DNA from 3 places in the Xenophilus sp. genome. Region 3 is predicted to be linked to each of the others. Evidence: predicted binding sites of a transcription regulator. Region 3 holds the regulator's gene; each other region holds the start of a gene.

Region 1 (7,523 bases), on a different contig from region 3:
ACACGCCCCAGCGGCGCAGCAGCGCCTTCTCGATCTCCAGCAGCACCATGCAGGCCAGGCCGATGGCGAGGATCGCCGCGCCGTCCACCAGCGGCACGGCGCGCGAGTCGAACAGGCGCTGCATCCATGGCGCGTAGGTGAAGGCGAGCTGCGCCGCCACCACCAGCGCCACCGCCGCCAGCACCGCCGGCGTGCCCCTGGCGCCGCGCCAGGTGAAGGAGCGCATGTGCAGGTAGCGTACGTTGAAGAGGTAGAAGATCTCCAGCACGCACAGCGTGTTGACGACCATGGTGCGCGCCAGCTCCACCGAGTGGCCGCGGTGCATGGCCCAGAAGAAGATGCCGAAGCTGCCGGCCATGAACAGCAGCGACACCACCGCCACCCGCCACAGCATGAAGGGCGAGAGCAGCGGCGCGTCGGGCCGGCGCGGCGGGCGCTGCATCACGCCCGGCTCGGGCGGCTCGAAGGCCAGCACCAGGCCCAGCGAGATGGTCAGGATCATGTTGATCCAGAGGATCTGCGGCGTGGTCATGGGCAGCGTCAGGCCCAGCATCATGGCCGCCACGATGGCCAGCACCTCGCCGCCGTTGCTCGGCAGCGTCCAGGCGATCACCTTGCGGATGTTGTCGTAGACGGTGCGGCCCTCGCTCACGGCGGCGACGATGCTGGCGAAGTTGTCGTCGGCCAGCACGATCTGCGCCGCCTCCTTGGCGGCGTCGGTGCCCTTGTGGCCCATCGCCACGCCCACGTCGGCCTGCTTGAGCGAGGGTGCGTCGTTCACGCCGTCGCCCGTCATCGCCACCACCTGGCTCTCGGCCTGCAGGGCGCGCACCACGCGCAGCTTGTGCTCGGGGTTGGTGCGGGCGAAGACGCTGGCGCGCCGCGCCAGGCCGCGCAGTTCCTCGTCGCTGGCGGCGTCCACGTCGGCGCCCGTGGCGACCACGGGCTGCTCGGCCAGGCCGAGCTGCGCGGCGATGGCGGCGGCGGTGGCGGCATGGTCGCCGGTGATCATCTTCACCGCGATGCCGGCGCTGCGGCAGTCGGCCACGGCGGCGGTGGCTTCGGCGCGCGGCGGGTCGATGAAGCCGATGACGCCGAGGAGCACCAGTTCGCGCACGTCGCCGAAGTCCAGCGCGTCGGCGCCGTCGGGCAGGGCAGGCAGCCGGCGGGCGGCGAAGCCGAGCACGCGCTCGCCGGCGGCGGCGGCTTCGGCGATGGCGGCCTCCCACTGCGCGGGCTGCAGCGGCCGGACCTGGCCGTGCGCGTCGAGCTGGCCGGTGCTCATCGCCAGCACGCGCTCGGGCGCGCCCTTGACCAGCAGCTCGGCGCTGCCATCGGCGCGCGCATGCAGCGTGGCCATGAAGCGGTGCTGCGCGTCGAAGGGGATCTCGTCGCTGCGCGGATGGCCGGCGCGCAGCGCGGCGGCATCCAGCCCGGCCTTCATCGCCAGCGCCACCAGGGCGCCTTCCATCGGGTCGCCGTCGACCTTCCATTCACCGCCCTGCTGCGCGAGCTGCGCGTCGTTGCACAGCAGGCCGCACTCGATCAGCCGGCGCGCATGGGCGGGCAGGGCGCCGCAGCCGGGCGGCAGCTCGAGCGCGCCCACCGGCGCGTAGCCCGAGCCGCTGACGGCGATGACGGCGCCCTCGGCCACCACGCGGCTGGCCGTCATCTCGTTGCGCGTGAGCGTGCCCGTCTTGTCGGAGCAGATGACGGTGGTGGCGCCCAGCGTCTCCACCGCCGGCAGCCGGCGCACGATGGCGCGCCGCGCCGCCATGCGCCGCACGCCGATGGCCAGCGTGATGGTGATGACGGCCGGCAGCCCCTCGGGCACCAGGCTCACCGCGATGGCGACCACCACCATCAGCGCGTCGAGCCAGGCCGCGCCCTGCACGCCGACCGCGAAGGCGAACAGCAGCGCCGCGCCCGCGATGCAGAACAGCGTGAAGCGCCGGCCGAAGGCATCGATCTGCCGCAGCAGCGGCGTGACCAGCGACTGCACCGAGCCCAACAGGCTGCTGATGTGGCCGATCTCGGTGTGGCGGCCGGTGGCCACCACCACGCCCTGCGCCTGCCCGGCCGCCACCAGCGTGCCGGAATAGGCCATCGAGGCGCGGTCGCCCAGCGCCGCGTCGGCGGCGACGGGGCCCTCGTGCTTCACGCTGGCGACGGATTCGCCGGTGAGCACGGCCTCGTCCACCAGCAGGCCGCGGGCGCGCAGCAGGCGCAGGTCGGCCGGCACGCGGTCGCCGGCCTCCAGCAGCACCACGTCGCCCGGCACCAGCTCGGCCACCGGCACCTGGGCGCGGTGGCCGTCGCGCAGCACGCGGGCATGCGGGGCCAGCATGGCGCGCAGCGCGTCCATCGCCTCCTCGGCCTTGCCTTCCTGCACGAAGCCGACGACGGCGTTGACCAGCACGACGCCGACGATCACCGCCGCGTCCACCAGGTGGCCGAGCGCGCCCGCGAGCACCGCGGCGGCCAGCAGGAACAGGATCAGCGCGTTCTGGAACTGCGACAGGAAGCGGCGCAGCGGCGAGACGCGCGCCGCGGCGGGCAGTTCGTTGGGGCCGTGGCGCGCCAGGCGCCGGCGCGCTTCGTCGGCGGACAGCCCGTCGCCCGAGGCGCCCAGGCGCTGGAGCGCGGCGTCGGCCGCCAGCGCATGCCAGGCGTGCGCGGCGGCGGGAGTGTCGGAAGAGGGGGCGGTGTCTGCGGATCCGGCGGCAAGGGAAGCGGCGGGCATCGTCATGCGCCGATGGAACCACAGCCGGCGCAGCGATGGGGGCAATACGGCAGCGCCGCGTGCGGGCAATGGGCGGGATTCGCGGCTCTGATTGACATGGATCAATCGAAGCCCAATACCCGGCGTCCGACGCAGGCGAAGGGTAGCGGCGGCCGGCCGGTTGCCGCTACCCTGCGGTCGACCCGCCGTGCGGCCGCTCCCGCTCCGCACTGCACGCCTGCCGACCTCCGCCTTCCTGCCGCATGCACCGCACCACGTCTTCCAACGCCTCTCCCGCTTCGGACCTCGACACCCAGGCCCGTGCCGCGCTGGCCCGCGCGACCGGCGCGCTCTCGCCGGCGGCCGGCATGCTGGCCACGCTGGACTGGAGCACCCACCTCATGTCGGCGCCCGGCAAGCGGGCCCTGCTGGCGCAGCAGGGCCTGCAGCAGATGCAGGACCTGGCGGCCTTCGCGCGCCGCAGCCTGTTCGACGCCGAGCCGGCCGAGGTCGCGTCCGACCGCCGCTTCGCCGCACCCGAGTGGCAGCAGTGGCCGTTCAGCCTGTGGCGCGAATCCTTCCTGGCCGCGCAGCGCTGGTGGGAGGCCGCCACCCGCGGCGTGCCCGGCGTGGAGCGCCACCACGAGGACCTGGTGGCCTTCGGCGCGCGGCAGTGGCTGGACATGCTCTCGCCCGGCAACCTGCCCTGGGCCAACCCGGTGGTGATCGAGCGCACGCTGCGCGAGGGCGGCGCCAACCTGGTGCGCGGCTTCGCCCATTGGGCGGAAGACCTGCAGCGCCAGGCCGACGGCGCGCCGCCGGCCGGCACCGAGCGCTTCCGCGTCGGGCACGAGGTGGCCGTCACGCCGGGCAGGGTCGTGCTGCGCAACCGGCTGATCGAGCTGATCCAGTACGCCCCGGCCACCCCCACCGTGCACGCCGAGCCGGTGCTGATCGTGCCGGCCTGGATCATGAAGTACTACATCCTCGACCTCTCGCCGCACAACTCGCTGGTGAAGTACCTGGTCGAGCAGGGCCACACGGTGTTCTGCATCTCGTGGAAGAACCCGCACGAGGCCGAGCGCGACCTGGGGATGCAGGACTACCTCGACCTCGGCCTGCGCGCCGCGCTCGACGCGGTCAACGCCATCTGCCCGAAGCGCAAGGTGCACGCCACCGGCTACTGCCTGGGCGGCACGCTGCTGGCCATCGGCGCCGCGGCGATGGCGCGCGACGGCGACGATCGGCTGGCGACCACCACCTACTTCGCCGCGCAGACCGACTTCTCCGAGCCCGGCGAGCTGGGCCTGTTCATCGATGAGAGCCAGCTCAGCCTGCTGGAGGCGCAGATGCAGCAGACCGGCTACCTCACCGCGCAGCAGATGGCCGGCGCCTTCAGCATGCTGCGCAGCTACGACCTGCTGTGGTCGCGCATGGTCAACGAATACCTGCTGGGCGTGCGCGCGCCGATGAACGACCTGATGGCCTGGAACGCCGACGCCACCCGCATGCCGGCGCGCATGCATTCGGAATACTTGCGCCACCTGTTCCTCGACGACGACCTGAGCGAGGGCCGCTTCCCGGTCGACGGCCGGCCCGTCTCGCTGGGCAGCCTGCGCCTGCCGACCTTCATGGTGGGCACGCTCACCGACCACGTGGCGCCCTGGCGCTCGGTGCACAAGCTGCACTTCCTCAGCCCGGCCGAGATCACCTTCGCCCTGACCACCGGCGGGCACAACGCCGGCATCGTCAACCCGCCCGTGCCCGACTCGCGGCGCAGCCATCGCCTGCTGACGCGCCCGGCCGGCGAACACGGCCTCGCGCCCGACGAGTGGCTGGCGCAGGCGCCGGAGCATGCCGGCTCGTGGTGGCCGGCGTGGCAGCAGTGGCTGGCCGCGCATTCCGGCGCGCGGGTGAAGCCGCCGCGCATGGGCGAGGCGCTGGCCGATGCGCCGGGCCAGTACGTGAAGGAACGCTAGGTGGGCCGCCTTTCGCTGCAGGGCCGCAGGGGCCTGGTGGTCGGCATCGCCAACGAGCACAGCATCGCCTGGGGCTGCGCCAGGGCCTTCCACGACGCCGGCGCCGAGCTGGCCGTGACCTGGTTCAACGACAAGGCGCGCCCCCACGTCGAGCCGCTGGCGCGGCAGGTGCAGGCCGCCGTCGCGCTGCCGCTGGACGTGGAGCAGCCGGCGCAGATGGCGGCGCTGTTCGACGCGATCGCGCAGCAATGGGGAAAGCTCGACTTCGTGCTGCATTCCATCGCCTTCGCGCCGAAGGGCGACCTGCACGGCCGCGTGGTCGACACCTCGCGCGAGGGCTTCGCGCGGGCGATGGACATCTCGTGCCACTCCTTCGCGCGCATGGCGCGCCTGGCCGAGCCGCTGATGAAGGACGGCGGCAGCCTGATGACCATGAGCTACGTCGGCGCCGAGGAGGTCATCCCCGACTACGGCGTGATGGGCCCGGTGAAGGCCGCGCTGGAGGCCGGCACGCGCTACCTGGCGGCGGAACTGGGCCCGAAGGGCATCCGCGTCAACGCCGTCTCGCCCGGCCCGCTGGCGACGCGGGCGGCCTCGGGCATCCCGAACTTCGATGCGCTGCTGGACGACGCACGCCGCCGCGCGCCGCTGCGGCGGCTGGTGGACATCGACGACGTCGGCGCGTTGTGCGCCTTCCTGGCCAGCGACGCGGCGCGCAACATCACCGGCAGCACGCTGTACGTCGATGCCGGTTTTCACATCCTCGGCTGACATGAACGACACCACCGCCGACCTCGGCCTGATCCGCAACCGCACCTTCGACGAGATCGCCGTCGGCGACAGCGCGAGCATCCAGCGCACGCTCACCGCGCAGGACATCCAGCTCTTCGCCGTGCTCTCGGGCGACGTGAACCCGCAGCACCTCGACGCGGAGTTCGCCGCCTCCACCCGCTTCCACGGCGTGATCGCGCACGGCATGTGGGGCGGGGCGCTCATCTCGGCCGTGCTGGGCACGCGGCTGCCCGGGCCGGGCACCGTGTACCTGGGGCAGACGCTGAAGTTCCTGCGCCCGGTGCGCGTGGGCGACACGCTCACCATCACCGTCACCGTGGCCGCGCGCGACGAGGCGAAGAAGCGCCTGACCCTGGCCTGCGCCTGCACCAACCAGGCCGGCGAGGCGGTGATCGAGGGCGAGGCCAGCGTGCTCGCGCCCACCGAGAAGATCGAGCGCGCCGCCGCCACGCTGCCCGAGGTGCGCATCAACGCCGCCGGCGACGGCCTGCCGCGCCTGCTGGCGCACGTGAAGCCGCTGGGCGCCATCCGCGTCGCGGTGGTGCATCCCTGCGATGCGTTGAGCCTGGGCGGCGCCATGGACGCGTGCCGTGCCGGGCTGATCGAGCCCGTGCTGGTCGGCCCGCGCGCCAAGGTGGAGGCCGCCGCGCTCGCCGCCGGCGTCGATCTCGCGGGTATCGCCATCGAGGACGTGCCCCACAGCCACGCCGCCGCCGCCCGCGCCGCCGAACTGGCCGGCCAGGGTGCGGTGGAGGCGCTGATGAAGGGCAGCCTGCACACCGACGAACTGATGAGCGCGGTGCTCGACGCCCGCGCCGGCCTGCGCACCAAGCGGCGCCTGTCGCACTGCTTCCTGATGCAGACGCCGGCCTACCCGCGCCCCTTCATCCTCACCGACGCCGCCATCAACATCGCGCCGACGCTGGAAGACAAGGCCGACATCATCCGCAACGCCATCGACCTGGCGCACGCCATCGGCGTGGCCGAGCCGCGCGTCGCCATCCTGGCGGCGGTGGAGACGGTCAACCCGCGCATGGCCGCCACGCTCGACGCCGCCGCGCTGTGCAAGATGGCCGACCGCGGCCAGATCGCCGGCGGCGTGCTCGACGGCCCGCTGGCCTTCGACAACGCCGTCTCGGCGGCCGCCGCGCGCGTCAAGGGCATCGCCTCGCCGGTGGCAGGGCAGGCCGACGTGCTGGTCGTGCCCGACCTGGAGAGCGGCAACATGCTCGCCAAGCAGCTCGAATACATGGGCGACGCCGCCACCGCCGGCATCGTGCTCGGCGCGAAGGTGCCCATCGTGCTGACCAGCCGCGCCGACGCGCGCGACACGCGCATGGCCTCCTGCGCCATCGCCGTGCTGCTGGCGCACCGCTGGCGCACGACGCCGCCGTGAAGGTATGGCAACAGCACTCAACACCCGTTCACGCTGAGCCTGTCGAAGCGCCGCACGGGGCTTCGATCCTTCGACGGGCTCAGGACAGGCCAGGCTCAGCCCGGACGGTTCTTGTGGATCAACCTCATGGCAACCAACGACCCTCCCTTCATCCTCGTCCTCAACTGCGGCTCGTCCAGCATCAAGTTCGCGCTCTTCGAGGCCGGCGCCGGCGAGCCCGCGCGCCGCCCGGCGTGGAACGGCAAGGTGCAGGGCATCGGCGGCCCGGACCCCGACTTCGGCGCACGCGACGTGCCGGTGGTGCCCGTGCCGCTGGACCCGGCGCACCCCTACCGCGCCGCGCTGCAGCTCATCCGCGAACACACGCTGCGCTGGCTCGCCGGCCGCCCGCTGGCCGCCGTGGCGCACCGCGTGGTGCATGGCGGCAGCAAGTACTTCGCGCCGGTGCGCGTCGATGCGCAGGTGCTGGCCGACCTGCGAAGCTACGTCCCGCTCGCGCCGCTGCACCAGCCCTTCGCGCTGGAGGCCATCGAGATCCTGCTGGCCGAGCGGCCCGACCTGCCGCAGGTCGCCTGCTTCGACACCGGCTTCCACCACACGCTGCCGCGGGTGGAGCAGATGCTGCCCCTGTCGT
Region 2 (6,453 bases), on a different contig from region 3:
TGCAGCGCACCGCGCCCTCGCCCGACGGCGCGACCATGTCCACGCCGTCCGAGGTCACCCCATAGCCGACCAGCTCCGCAATGATGTTGGCGCCGCGCGCCTTCGCGTGCTCGTAGTCCTCCAGCACCAGCATGCCGCCGCCGCCGGCGATGACGAAACCGTCGCGGTGCAGGTCGTAGGGCCGCGAGGCGGTCCCCGGCGTGTCGTTGTGGTGGGTCGAGAGCGCGCCCATCGCGTCGAACTGCGAGGTCATGCCCCAATGCACTTCCTCGCCGCCGCCGGCGAAGACCACGTCCTGCAGCCCGTGCCGGATCATGTCCGCCGCGGCGCCGATGCAGTGCGCCGAGGTCGCGCAGGCGGCGGAAATCGAATAGCTCACCCCGCGGATGCCGAACGCGGTGGCCAGCGAGGCCGAAACGGTCGAGCACATCGTCCGCGGCACCATGTACGGCCCGACCTTGCGCACGCCCTTCTCGCGCAGCAGGTCGCCGGTGGCGATCTGCCACTGCGCCGAACCGCCGCCGGACCCGGCGATCACGCCGGTGCGCGGGTCGCGCACCACTTCGTCGGCAAGCCCCGCGTCGGCGATCGCGTCGCGCATGGAAACATAGGCATACGCCGCCGCGTCGCCCATGAAGCGCTTGAGCTTGCGGTCGATCGCCGCATCCAGGTCGATGTCGGGCACGCCGGCCACCTGGCTGCGCAGGCCGAGCTCGGCGTATTCGGGCACGAAGCGGATCCCCGGCCGGGTCTGGCGCAGGGAATCGGTAACGCTGGCGAAGTCGTTGCCCAGGCACGAGACGATGCCCATGCCGGTGACCACCACGCGTCGCTGTCCAGCCTTCGCCATCAGAACGACTCCGTGGACCCGAACAGGCCCACGCGCAGGTTGTGCGCGGTATAGATCTCGCGCCCGTCGACCAGGGTGCGGCCGTCGGCAATCACCATCTTCAGCTTCCCGCGCATGACCCGCTTGATATCGATTTCATAGCTGACCAGTTTCGCCGATGGCAGCACCTGGCCCGTGAACTTCACTTCACCCACACCCAGCGCGCGGCCGCGGCCCGGCTCGCCCAGCCACGGCAGATAGAAGCCGGCGAGCTGCCACATGGCGTCCACGCCCAGGCAGCCCGGCATCACCGGGTCGCCCTCGAAGTGGCAGGCGAAGAACCACAGGTCCGGGGTGATGTCGAGCTCGGCGCGGATCACGCCCTTGCCGTGGCTGCCGCCCTCCGTGGAGATCTCGGTGATGCGGTCGAACATCAGCATCGGCGGCGCCGGCAGGCGGGCGTTGCCGGGGCCGAACATCTCGCCGCGGGCGCAGGCCAGCAGCTGCTCGCGATCGAGCGAGGCGGGTCGGGTCATGGGCGGCAGGGATTCCGGGAAAACCGCAATTATGCCGCAGTGCGCCATCCGGGTCGGCCCGCGTGCGCCGCGCGGGCGCGGTGCGCCAGCCGGGCGCCGCGGTCCAGGCCGATCCGCAGGCCCAGCGGCACGCTGGCCCAGGGCAGCCCTTCCAGCAGGTTGCGCGCGGCCAGGCCCAGTTCGGTGTCGCCGGTCAGGACCAGGCGACGCTGGAAGAACAGCGTGTCGGCGTCCTCCTGGCGCGCGGCGAGCAGCAGCAGGTCGGTGGCGCTGCCGCGGACGCTGGCCTCCGGGGTGCCGCCGACCACGGCCACGCGGTCGCCGTGCAGGCCGATGACCCAGTGCAGGCCGAGGTCGGTGACTTCGATGCCGAGGCGGCGGTTGCGGAGGAATTCGAGGTGGCCGGCGGCGAGGGACGTGGCCAGGACGCGGGCCATGGCTTGTTCGAGGAAGCGGGCCTGGGGGGATTTGGGAAGGTGCTTGAGGAGGGGGGCGAGGCGGTTTGGTGGGGGGATGAGGTGGAGGAGGAACTGGGGGATTGCTTGATCGCTGGGATCTGTCGCGGCTTCCGCCGCTCCCACAAGGGAGAGATCCATCAAGGCCGACGCAGTGGCGGCGGGGACGCCGACGCGGGCGGCGAGGCGCTGGGCGCGGGCGTGGATGGCGGCTTCGCGGTCGGGGTCGCGCGGCGGCAGGCCGGCGCGGCGCTTGCCGCGGGCGGCCGCGGCGGCGAGCCGGCCGCGCGCGGCGAGCAGCAGCACCAGGGCGTCGTCCACGCCGTCGATCAGGCGCCGCACCGGCCGCAGCAACAGCGGCCGGCTCACCGCGTCCACTCCAGCTGCAACCACAGCTTGCGGGTGTCGCGGGCGTAGCCGTCGGCGCGGTAGTCGGCGACCTTCGCCAGCCACTTCACCTGCGTGCCAAACGCGCCGCCGAGGGAGGCGTTCCACTCGCGCCCGTAGTCGCCGCCGGTGTCCGCACGGTAATCGTGCCAGGCCACTTGCCAGTCGAGCGCCCTGCCCCGGCCCAGCTTGCCGCCCGCACCCAGGTAGCGGTCTTCCAGCCCGCCGGCGGGGATCGCGTTGAACTTGTCCGCCCAGCCGTTGAACGCATGCAGCGTGCCCAGCGGCGCCTGCAGCGCATGCGTGCCGTCGCCGCCCAGGTGCTCGACGCCGGCGCGCCAGGTGGTGCCGCGCACCACGCAGGCCGGTTCGATCCGCCAGTAGTCGTGCGAGAACGCCAGCGGCGCATCGCCCGCTTCGGTCTGCCGCGCGATGTCCGCCTCGATCCGGCAACCGTGCCCGTCGCGCACGCCGTTCCAGGCGCCGCGCAGGCCGCGGGTCGCGGTAGAGGCGGTCGCCAGGTCGCGGTCCCGGTGCAGCAACACATAGGGCGCCACCTGCACCCGACCATGCGTCCAGGCCAGCTCCGCGTAGTGGCTGTCCAGGCGCCGCTCGCGCGCCAGCGGATCGCGCGCCTGGTCGCCGTTGACCCGGTGCACACGCCCCAGCCACGCATAGTGCAGCGTCGTGGACGCGTGCAATTGCGCGTCGAGGGCCACGGCATCGAAAGTCTGCTCGTTCTGCCGCCAACCGCTGTTGCCGATCCAGCGCTGGTTGCCCATCAGCAGCCGCTGGCGGCCCGCCGTGGCGGTGATGCGATCACCGGCATGCCGCAGCCACGCCTGGTTGAGTTCCACGCCGTGCGGATCGGCCACCACCGGCCAGCCCGCGTGACCGTTGCGGCCGTCGTTGAACGCGCCCGCGGACGCGATGCCCTCGCCTTCCAGCAGCGCTTCCCAGCCCCCGCCGAAGCGGCCATGCAGGCCCGCACGCAGGCGCAGCGTGGTCGCGTCGGCCGACGGCCGGAACGCGTCGTCTTCGACGTGTTCCTGGCGCAGGCGCAGGTGGCCTTCGAACTCCCATCCCACCGCCTGCGCGAACGCCTGGGGGACGACGGTGCACAACGCCACGACCAGCAAGGATCGCGAAGGGACACGAAGGGACATGGTGGGTTCCTGCCGCGGGGTGCGGCAAGGCTCGTCCGCGGCCCCCGTGGCGGCATTGATCCAGGTCAAGGGATGGGCCAGCATGGTCGCGATCCAACACGCGTTTGACCCACGTCAGGTCGGCATCTGGCGGAACGATGCAAGCTGCCACCATCCAGCAGAACCCAGGAAAAGGGGACCGCAAATGAGAAAGCCGCTTCGTCAACTCATCGCCGCCATGGTCGCCACCGCGCTCGCGCTGGCCGGCTGCAACGGCAGCGCACCACCGCAGAAGCAGGCCGCCGGCACGTCGCCCAGCGACACCGGCGGTTCGCTCAAGGGCGACTTCGGGCCACCGCAGGGCGAGCCGATTGAAGCCGTGCTCACCTCGCCGCCGTTCGTGCCGCCGCCGACCAACCGCGACTATCCGGCGAAGGTGGTCGTGACCTTGGACGTGATCGAGAAGGAAATGGAGATCTCGCCCGGCGTCACCTACACCTTCTGGACCTTCGGCGGCACGGTCCCGGGCAGCTTCATCCGCGTGCGCCAGGGCGACACGGTGCAGTTCCACCTGCGCAACATGCCCGACAGCAAGATGCCGCACAACATCGACCTGCACGGCGTCACCGGCCCCGGTGGCGGCGCCTCGTCGACCTTCACCGCGCCCGGCCACGTCAGCCGCTTCACCTTCAAGGCGCTCAACGCCGGCCTGTACGTCTACCACTGCGCCACCGCGCCGGTGGGCATGCACATCGCCAACGGGATGTACGGCCTGATCCTGGTCGAGCCGCCGGGTGGCATGCCGCCGGTCGACCGCGAGTACTACGTGATGCAGGGCGACTTCTACACCACGGGCAAGTACCGCGAGAAGGGCCACCAGGAATTCGACATGCAGAAGGGCGTGGACGAGAACCCCACCTACGTCCTGTTCAACGGCAAGGAAGGCGCCCTCACCGGCGACAATGCGCTCAAGGCCAACACCGGCGAGAGCGTGCGCCTGTACGTCGGCAACGGCGGCCCGAACCTGGTGTCGAGCTTCCACGTGATCGGCGAGATCTTCGACAAGGTCTGGTTCGAGGGCGGCACCCGCTACAACGAGAACGTGCAGACCACGCTGATCCCCGCGGGCGGCGCCGCGATCATGGACTTCCACGTCGAAGTGCCGGGCAGCTACGTGCTGGTCGACCACTCGATCTTCCGCGCGTTCAACAAGGGCGCGCTGGCGATCCTGAAGGCCGAGGGCCCCGAACGCCCCGACATCTACTCGGGCAAGGAAGTCGACGCCATGTACATCGGCGACCAGGCCGCGCCCAACCTCGCCGCGGTCGGCAAGGCCGCCGAGGCCGCGCAGACCGGCACGCTGACGGTGGAGGACCAGATCAAGGCCGGCGAGGCGCTGTTCGCGGGCACCTGCTCGACCTGCCACCAGGCCAATGGCCAGGGCCTCGAGGGCGTGTTCCCGCCGCTGGCCGGCTCGGACTGGATCGCCGCCGATCCCAAGCGGATTCCCGCGGTCATCCTGCACGGCCTGACCGGCCCGGTCGTGGTCAACGGCAAGGAGTACAACTCGGTGATGCCACCGATGTCGCAGCTCACCGACGACGAGGTCGCGAACATCTCGACCTACGTCCTCAACAGCTGGGGCAACCCGGGCGGCCAAATCACCAAGGAAGAGGCGGCCGCCGCGCGCCAGGGCCCGGCGCTGGGCACGGGCGAGGCGGTCCACTGACGGTCCATGAAGAGGATCACCCTCCTTCTCGCCCTCCTGCCCGTCGCCGCACTCGCGGCGGCGGGCAGCGGCTTCGTCAGCCTGCCCGGCGGCAACTTCAAGTCGGCGCTGAAGTACGAGGACACGCCGACGGTGAAGGTGGCGCCGTTCGAGCTGCAGAAGGCGCCGGTGACCAACGCGCAATTCCTCGCGTTCGTGCAGGCCCACCCCGAGTGGCGGCGCGACAAGGTGGCCCGCGTGCTGGCGGACGAACGCTACCTGCAGCACTGGGCCGGCCCGGTGGCGCTGAAGGACGACGCCCAGGCGAAGCAGCCGGTGGTCAACGTGAGCTGGTTCGCCGCCTCGGCCTACTGCGAGGCGCAGGGTGCGCGGCTGCCGACCTGGAGCGAATGGGAATACGCCGCCGCCGCCGACGAGACTCGCACCGACGCGCGCAAGGACCCGGCGTGGCGCGAACGCATCCTTGGCTGGTACTCGCGCCCGTCCACCGGGCCGTTGCCGCGCGCCGGGTTGCAAACGCCCAACGCTTACGGCGTGCAGGACCTGCACGGCCTGGTCTGGGAATGGACCGATGATTTTTCCTCGCTGATGATCGCCGAGGACGCCCGCAAGCAGGGCGATCCGGACAAGGCGAAATTCTGCGGCGCGGGCGCCCTGTCCATGGACGACCGCGACAACTACGCGGTGCTGATGCGCGTGGCCATGCTTTCCTCGCTTACCGCGAAGAGCACCACCGCCAACCTCGGCTTCCGCTGTGCCCGGAGCACGCAATGACCCGCGCTGTCTTTTCCCTCTTCCTTGCCATGTTTCTTGTGGGAGCGGCGGCAGCCGCAACCCCCGTAGAGCCGACCCATGGTCGGCTCCCCACCGACTCCATCTACCAACTCCCCATCTCCCTCACCGACCAGCACGGCAAGACCTTCGACTGGCGCACCCGCCGCGGCCAGCCGCAGATCGTCGGCATGTTCTACACGTCCTGCCGCTACATCTGTCCGCTGATCGTCGAAAGCGGCAAGGCCGTCGACCGCTCACTCACGCCGGCGCAGCGCGCGAAGCTCGGCATCCTGCTGATCAGCATGGACCCCGCCCGCGACGATCCCGCCGCGCTGATGGCCGTGGTGAAGGAACGTAAGGTGGACGGCCGCTGGACCCTGGCCACGCCGAAGCCCGCCGACGTGCGCAGCGTCGCCGGCGTCCTCGACATCCAGTACCGCCAGCTCTCCGACGGCGAATTCAACCACACCAGCGCGCTGATCCTGCTGGACAAGGACGGCCGCATCGTCGCCCGCACCGAAAGGATGGGCAGCAAGCTCGACCCCGAGTTCCTCGAGGCGGTGAAGGCGCAACTGGACTGAAAAGCGCCCCTCATCCG
Region 3 (7,523 bases):
GGCCCCGCCAGCAGCCACAGGCCGCTGCCGAGCGCGAACAGCGCCATGCTGCCGGCGCCGGCCCAGGCGTCGCCCGCCAGCGCCGCGACGAGCAACGCCGACCAGAGCAGCCCGCAGGGCAGCAGCGACCACAGCGCGCCCAGCAGCAGCGGCCCGCTGCGCGTGGCGCCCAGGCGCCGCACCTGCCGCCAGACGCCGCGCGCCGGGCGGTCCAGCCAGACGGGCTGGCGCGCCCGCAGCAGCAGCGCCAGGCCCAGCACCAGCGCCGCGACGTGCAGCAGCGTCCACAGCGGCTGCAGCGCCGCGACCTGCCCGCCCAGCCAGCCCAGCCCCTGCACCGTGGCCGCTGCCAGCGCGCCCAGCGCCGAGTAGCCGGCCAGCCGCCCGGCCTGGAAGCCCCACAGCGCCCGCCCCCGGTGCGCGCCGGCCGCCTGCCCCAGCCCGGCGCAGGCCGCGCCGCACATGGCCACGCAGTGCGGACCGCCGGCCAGGCCCATCAGGAAGACCGTCGCTGCCAGGGAGACGTTCATACCAGCGATGCGCCCCTCGCCCGGCCCGCCACACTCCGAAGGCCGCGGAGCAGGCCATGCGGGAACACGCGCGGAACCGGCTTGGCCGGGCCGCGGCGTGTGCCCCCTGGAAGGGGGTTGGCGAAGCGGAACGAAGTCCGCGAAGACTGGGGGTGCATTCAAATAATCCGCGAGAAGCGCGAGCGCGCCCGGTCGGCCTGCAGGTAGCGGTCGAACACCATCGCGATGGCGCGCACGAAGAACCAGCCGGTGGGCGTGACCTCGATGGCGTGCGCATCCACCCGCACCAGGCCCTCGTCGGCCAGCGACTGCAGCGCCTCCAGTTCGGCCGCGAAATGGCGCCGGAAGTCGATCAGGTGCGCCGCGCCCACCGCCTCGAAGTCCACCCGCCCCTGGCACATCAGGGCCATGATGACGGTGCGCCGCAGCAGGTCGTCGCGCGTCAGGGCCAGGCCCCGCACCACGGGCAGGCGGCCCTGGCCGATCAGGTCGTAGTACTCCTCCAGCGACTTGGCGTTCTGGCTGTAGGTGGCGCCCACGCGTCCGATCGCCGACACGCCGAGGCCGATGATGTCGCAATCCGGCTGCGTGCTGTAGCCCTGGAAGTTGCGGTGCAGCCGCCCCTGCCGCCGGGCGACGGCCAGCGTGTCGTCGGGCAGCGCGAAGTGGTCCATGCCGATGTAGCTGTAGCCGGCCTCGGCGAAGGACGCGATGGCGCGCGAGAGCATGTCGACCTTGGCGCCGGCAGGCGGCAGTTCGGCGGCGTCGATGCGGCGCTGCGGCTTGAAGCGCTCGGGCAGGTGGGCGTAGGCGTACAGCGCGATGCGGTCGGGTCGCAACTCGCCCACCTGGGCCAGCGTCCGCTCGAAGGACTCGGCGTTCTGGCGCGGCAGGCCGTAGATCAGGTCGACGTTGATCGAGCCGAAGCCCAGGCGCCGCGCGGCCCCCACCAGGGCGAACACCTCGGCCGCCGGCTGCACGCGGTGCACCGCCTTCTGCACGTCCGGGTCGAAGTCCTGCACGCCGAAGCTCAGCCGGTTGAAGCCCAGTTCGGCCAGGCGGGCCAGCCGCGCCTCGTCGACGGTGCGCGGGTCGACCTCGATGGAGTATTCGCCCTGCGGCGCGAGGGCGAAGGCCTGGCGCAGCATGTCCATCAACTGCCCCAGCTCGCCGTCGTTCAGGAAGGTGGGCGTGCCGCCGCCCAGGTGCAGCTGGCTGACCGGCGCGCCCTGCCCCAGGTGCTCGACCTGCAGCGCGATCTCGCGGCGCAGGTACTGCAGGTACTCGCGCCCCTTCTCGTGCCGCTTGGTGACGATCTTGTTGCAGGCGCAGTAGTAGCACAGCGAGTGGCAGAAGGGGATGTGGACGTACAGCGACAGCGGCAGGCCCGCCGCGCGGCCGGCCTGCCGGCGCTGGGCCAGCGCCTGGGCGTAGTCGTCGGCGCCGAAGGCCTCCACGAAGCGGTCGGCCGTGGGATAGGAGGTGTAGCGCGGGCCGGGCACGTCGAAGCGGCGCAGCAGCGCCGGGGACAGCGCGGGCTCGGCGGCCGCCGCAGCGGGGGCGGCGGGAGAAGGGTGGAGGGTCAGCGGACTCATCGTGGCGGCCGGGGTGGGCAAAGCTCCCGTGGCGGGGTACCCTCGCACTGTGCGGCGGTTGGGCTTCGGCTTGTTTGACCTGGATCAATCCGCTGGAGGATTGCGCGCGCACAATGCCGTCGAGGGCCGCGGATCCGCGCCTCGTGCCCGTCGGCGCCACCGTCGGACCGACTCACCTGATGACCATGACGCCCGAAAAGATCAAAGTCGCCTGCTCGAACTGCAACCTGCGGGAGCTTTGCATGCCGGTGGGCCTGCAGCCGACCGAACTGGAGCGCATCGACGACCTCGTGGCCACGCGGCGCAAGGTCAAACGCAAGGAGACGCTGTTCCGCAACGGCGAGCGCTTCTCGGCGCTCTACGCCATCCGCACCGGCGTCTTCAAGACCCAGGTGACGGCCGAGGACGGGCGCGACCAGGTCACCGGCTTCCAGATGGCCGGCGAGATCATCGGCCTGGACGGCATCGTCAACAACCACCACACCTGCGACGCCGTGGCGCTGGAGGACGCGGAGGTCTGCGTGATGCCCTTCGACCGCATCGAGGAGCTGTCGCGCGAGGTCACGGCGCTGCAGCGCCACGTGCACCAGATCATGAGCCGCGAGATCGTGCGCGAGCACGGCGTGATGCTGCTGCTGGGCAGCATGCGCGCCGAGGAACGCCTGGCCGCCTTCCTGCTCAACCTGGTGCAGCGCCTGCACGCGCGCGGCTTCTCGGCCAGCGAACTGGTGCTGCGCATGACGCGCGAGGAGATCGGCAGCTACCTGGGCCTGAAGCTGGAGACCGTGAGCCGCACGCTCTCCAAGTTCGTCGAGGACGGCCTGGTCGAGGTGAACCAGCGCCACGTGCGCATCCTTGACGCGGATGCGCTCAAGCGGCTGGTGAACCCCACCGTCTGCGCCTGATGCGGCGCCTGCCGGCTAGCGCCCCAGTTCCTTGGCGCTGACGCCGGCGATGCCCCAGTTCTCCTTGGGCACCTCCTGGATCCAGACGCGCACGTTGGCCATCGGCGCGCCGGTGGCCTCCACCAGCGCCTGCGAGACCTTCTCGATCACCGCCTTCTTCTGCGCCTCGGTGCGGCCTTCGATCATGTAGATCTGGGCGAAGGGCATGGTCGTGCCTCCCTGCGCTCAGGCGAAGCGCAGCCCGACGCTGCCCATGCCCTGCACGCGCAGCGTCACCGCGTCGCCGGCCTCCACCGCCACCGCCTCGGTGGCGCCGCCCGAGAGGATCAGGCTGCCGGCAGGAATCTCCCTGCCCTGCCGGCCCAGGTGGTTGGCCAGCATGGCGACCGCGGCGGCCGGGTGGCCCAGCACCGAGGCGCCGGCCCCCAGCGCCACCGGCGCGCCGTTCTTCTCCAGCACGATGCCGACGGTGCGCAGGTCCACCTGCTCGGGCCGCAGCGCCCGGCCGCCGACCACGAAGCGCGCGGCCGAGGTGTTGTCGGCCACCACGCTCTTGAGGTCGAACTTGAAGTCGCGGTAGCGGCTGTCGATCACCTCGATGCCGGGCAGCACGAAGTCGGTGGCCGCGAGCACGGCGCCGATGTGGCAGCCCGGCCCCTTGAGCGCGTGCTTGAGCACGAAGGCGATCTCGGGCTCGACCTTGGGGTGGATCAGCCCGGCCGTCTTCACCGCAGCGCCCTCGGGCACGCTGAACGCGTCCACGAGGAAGCCGAAGACGGGGCTGTCCACGCCCATCTGCTTCATCTTGGCGTGCGAGGTCAGGCCGGCCTTCAGGCCGACCACGCGCGCACCGCGGGCCAGCTTGCGCGCGAGGATCGCGTCCTGGATCGCGTAGGCGTCGTCCCAGTCCATGCCGGGATGCTCGTCGGTGATCTTGGGCGTGTCCCGCGCCTCCAGTTCGCAGGTCTCCAGGTGGGCGGCGAGCTGGTCGATGGTGTTCCTGTCGAGTGCCATGCGCCTCCCCTTCAGGCAGCCAGCAGGCCGCGTTCGCGCGCCAGGGTCAGCGCGGTGTCCTCGATCATGTCCTCCTGCCCGCCGACCATGCCGCGCCGGCCCAGCTCCACCAGCAGCTCGCGCGCGGGCACGCCGTACTTCTTCTCGGCGCGCTTGGCGAACAGCAGGAAGGAGCCGTACACGCCGGCATAGCCCAGCGTGAGCGCATCACGGTCGATGCGGATCGGGAAGTCCATGATCGGCACCACCAGGTCGTCCGCCACGTCCTGGATCTTCCAGAGGTCGACGCCGGTGACGATGCCCATGCGCTCGCACACGGCCACCAGCACCTCCATCGGCGTATTGCCGGCGCCGGCGCCCAGGCCGGCCGAGGCGGCGTCGATGCGGTTGGCGCCGGCCTCGATGGCGGCGATGGAGTTCGCCACGCCCATCGCGAGGTTGTGGTGGCCGTGGAAGCCCAGCTCGGTTTCGGGTTGGAGCGCGGCGCGCACGGCGGCGATGCGCTCCTTCACCTGCTCGGGCAGCAGGTAGCCGGCCGAGTCGGTCACGTAGATGCAGTTGGCGCCGTAGCCTTCCATCAGCCTGGCCTGCTTCACCAGCCCCTCGGGGCTGTTCATGTGCGCCATCATCAGGAAGCCGACCGTGTCCATGCCGAGCTTGCGCGCGGCCGTGATGTGCTGCTCGCTCACGTCGGCCTCGGTGCAGTGGGTGGCGACGCGAATGGTGGCGACGCCCAGGCCGTGTGCCATCTTCAGATGGTCCACGGTGCCGATGCCGGGCAGCAGCAGGGCCGACACCTTCGCCTGCTTCATCAGCGGGATGACGGCGCCGAGGTACGCCTCGTCGGTGTGCGCCGGGAAGCCGTAGTTGACCGAGCTGCCGCCCAGTCCGTCGCCGTGCGTGACTTCGATCAGCGGGATGCCGGCGGCGTCCAGGCCGCGGGCGATGTCCTTCATCTGCTGCAGGCTCATCTGGTGGCGCTTGGGGTGCATGCCGTCGCGCAGCGTCATGTCGTGCAGGGTGACGCGCTGGCCTTCAAGTTGGCTCATGGGGTTCTCTCCTCGTGGGTTCAGGCGGCGGCGGCTTCGGCGGGCTGCAGCGCCAGCCGGCCGGCCAGCAACGCCTCGGCAAACATCTCGGCGGTGCGCGCGGCGGCGGCGGTCATGATGTCCAGGTTGCCGGAGTACTTGGGCAGGTAGTCGCCCAGGCCCTCGACCTCCAGGTAGATGGAGACGCGCTGGCCGTCGAACACCGGGCCGTTGACGATGCGGTAGCCGGGCACGTACTTCTGCACCTCGCGCAGCATCTGCTCGACGGAGGCGCGGATCTCGGCCTCGCGCGGCGCGCCTTCGACCAGGCAGTGCACGGTGTCGCGCATGATCAGCGGCGGCTCGGCCGGGTTGATGACGATGATGGCCTTGCCCTGCTTGGCGCCGCCCACCTGGGCCACGGCGCCGGCGGTGGTGCGCGTGAACTCGTCGATGTTCTTTCGCGTGCCGGGGCCGGCGCTGCGCGAGGAGACGGTGGCGACGATCTCCGCGTAGTCCACCGGCTGCACGCGCGAGACGGCGCGCACCATCGGGATGGTGGCCTGCCCGCCGCAGGTGACCATGTTGACGTTCATGGCGCCGGAGTCCAGCAGGTCCGCCAGGTTGACGGGCGGCACGCAGAAGGGGCCGATGGCCGCGGGCGTGAGGTCGATCATCAGCGCACCGCGCTCGTTGACCTTGCGGCTGTTCTCGGCATGCACGTAGGCGCTGGTGGCGTCGAACACGATCTGCACGCCGTCGGCCTCCAGGTGCGGCAGCAGGCCGTCCACGCCTTCCGCCGTCGTCTTGATGCCCAGTTCGCGGGCGCGCTTGAGCCCGTCGGATTCGGGGTCGATGCCCACCATCCACACCGGCTCCAGCACCGGGCTGCGCTGCAGCTTGGCCAGCAGGTCGGTGCCGATGTTGCCCGGCCCGATCAGGGCGCACTTGATCTTCTTGCTCATGGGGAGTCCTTCGTTGGAATCAGATGAAGCGCACCGAGCAGCCGCCGATGCCGCCGATGGTCACGCGCAGGTTGTCGCCGGCCTTCACCGGCACCATCGCGGCGAGCGAGCCGGACAGCACGACCTCGCCGGCCTCCAGCGCGATGTCGAGCGCGCCGAGCGTGTTGGCGAGCCAGGCCACGGCGTTGGCCGGATGGCCGAGCGCGGCGGCGCCGGCGCCGGTGGCGACGATCTCGCCGTTCTTCTCCAGCACCATGCCGCAGGTGCCCAGGTCCACCTCGCGCGGATCGACCAGCCGGTCGCCCAGCACGAACACGCCGCAGCTCGCGTTGTCGGCCACGGTGTCCTGGATGCGGATCTTCCAGTCGCGGATGCGCGAGTCGACGATCTCGAAGCAGGCCATCACGCCCTCGGTGGCGGCCAGCACGTCGGCCGCCGTCACGCCCGGGCCCTTGAGCGTCTTCTTCAGCACGAAGGCGATCTCGCCCTCGGCCTTGGGCTGGATCAGCGAGGCGGCGGGCACGGCCTCGCCCTCGTTGTAGACCATGCCGTCGGTGAGCCAGCCGAAGTCGGGCTGGAACACGCCGAGCATGTCCATCACCGCCTGCGAGGTGACGCCGATCTTCTTGCCGACCACGCGCTCGCCGGCCGCCAGGCGGTGCGAGAGCATGCGCTGCTGGATGGCGTAGGCGTCCTCGATGGTGAGGTCGGGGTGGCGGCCGCTCAGCGGCTCGATCGCGCGGCCCTCGCGCAGGGCGGCGTACAGCTCGTCGCCGAGCGCGTCGTGGAGTTCGTTGCTCATGGTGGTGTCAGTCCGCAAGAGGATGGGGTTCGTCGGCGGCGGCTTCGGCCAGGAAGTCGCCGACCAGCCGCGCGAAGCGCGCCGCGTGCTCGATCTGCGTCCAGTGGCCGCAGCGGCCGTACACGTGCAGCTGCGCGCGCGGGATCCAGTCGGCGAGGGTCAGCGAGGTCGCGAGCGGGATCACCCGGTCCTCGCGGCCGTGCACCACCAGCGTCTCGTGCGGCAGGCGGCGGATGTCGGCCTCGCGGCTGGCCAGCGCATCGACCCAGCGCTGGCGCGGGGCCGGAAACATGGCGGCGAAGGACTCCTGGACACCGGGCCGGATGCTGGCCTGGTAGCGAAGCTGCGCCAGTTCGTCGTTCACGAGGCCGCGGTCGAAGGCGAAGATGTCCAGCAGCGCACGCATGTTCGCGATCGACGGCGTGTAGCCCCACACCGCGTCCAGCCCCGGCGTGATGGCGAAGGGCACGCCCACGCTGCCCATCAGCACCAGCCGCCGTACGCGCGCCGGGTGGCGGATCGCCAGTGCCAGCGCCAGTCCGCCGCCGAAGGAGTTGCCGACCAGGTCGGTCCGCTCGATGTCGAGCGCGTCGAGCAGGCCGACCGCCTGACGCACCCAGGCGTCCATGCCGTAGGCGAAGCCCGGCGGCCGCTCGGTGTAGCCGAAGCCCACCATGTCCGGCG

Evidence for each region. The regulator FNR, encoded in region 3, switches genes on or off when oxygen is low (the NO sensors DNR and NnrR bind a similar motif). The targets are predictions, from matches to a motif close to TTGATNNNNATCAA.
Region 1: the regulator FNR is predicted to act here: its motif matches at 2,835-2,848, upstream of ACIY1X_RS05045 (HAD-IC family P-type ATPase).
Region 2: the regulator FNR is predicted to act here: its motif matches at 3,478-3,491, upstream of nirK (copper-containing nitrite reductase).

Annotation. Positions count from the first base shown of each region.
Region 1 is NZ_JBIQNC010000016.1:548-8,070, reverse strand. It holds gene ACIY1X_RS05045 (HAD-IC family P-type ATPase) at 1-2,749, opposite strand, end outside; gene ACIY1X_RS05040 (PHA/PHB synthase family protein) at 2,986-4,701, shown strand; gene fabI (enoyl-ACP reductase FabI) at 4,702-5,472, shown strand; gene ACIY1X_RS05030 (bifunctional enoyl-CoA hydratase/phosphate acetyltransferase) at 5,474-6,889, shown strand; partial or broken gene ACIY1X_RS05025 (acetate/propionate family kinase) at 7,016-7,523, shown strand, end outside.
Region 2 is NZ_JBIQNC010000125.1:8,862-15,314, forward strand. It holds gene fabB (beta-ketoacyl-ACP synthase I) at 1-850, opposite strand, end outside; gene fabA (3-hydroxyacyl-[acyl-carrier-protein] dehydratase FabA) at 850-1,365, opposite strand; gene ACIY1X_RS17530 (SCP2 sterol-binding domain-containing protein) at 1,395-2,189, opposite strand; gene ACIY1X_RS17535 (alginate export family protein) at 2,186-3,457, opposite strand; gene nirK (copper-containing nitrite reductase) at 3,591-5,081, shown strand; gene ACIY1X_RS17545 (formylglycine-generating enzyme family protein) at 5,088-5,855, shown strand; gene ACIY1X_RS17550 (SCO family protein) at 5,852-6,436, shown strand.
Region 3 is NZ_JBIQNC010000006.1:14,064-21,586, reverse strand. It holds gene ACIY1X_RS02420 (sulfite exporter TauE/SafE family protein) at 1-530, opposite strand, end outside; gene hemN (oxygen-independent coproporphyrinogen III oxidase) at 689-2,125, opposite strand; gene fnr (fumarate/nitrate reduction transcriptional regulator Fnr) at 2,311-3,030, shown strand; gene ACIY1X_RS02405 (2-hydroxymuconate tautomerase) at 3,046-3,237, opposite strand; gene dmpH (2-oxo-3-hexenedioate decarboxylase) at 3,256-4,044, opposite strand; gene dmpG (4-hydroxy-2-oxovalerate aldolase) at 4,056-5,093, opposite strand; gene ACIY1X_RS02390 (acetaldehyde dehydrogenase (acetylating)) at 5,114-6,037, opposite strand; gene dmpE (2-oxopent-4-enoate hydratase) at 6,057-6,839, opposite strand; gene ACIY1X_RS02380 (alpha/beta fold hydrolase) at 6,847-7,523, opposite strand, start outside.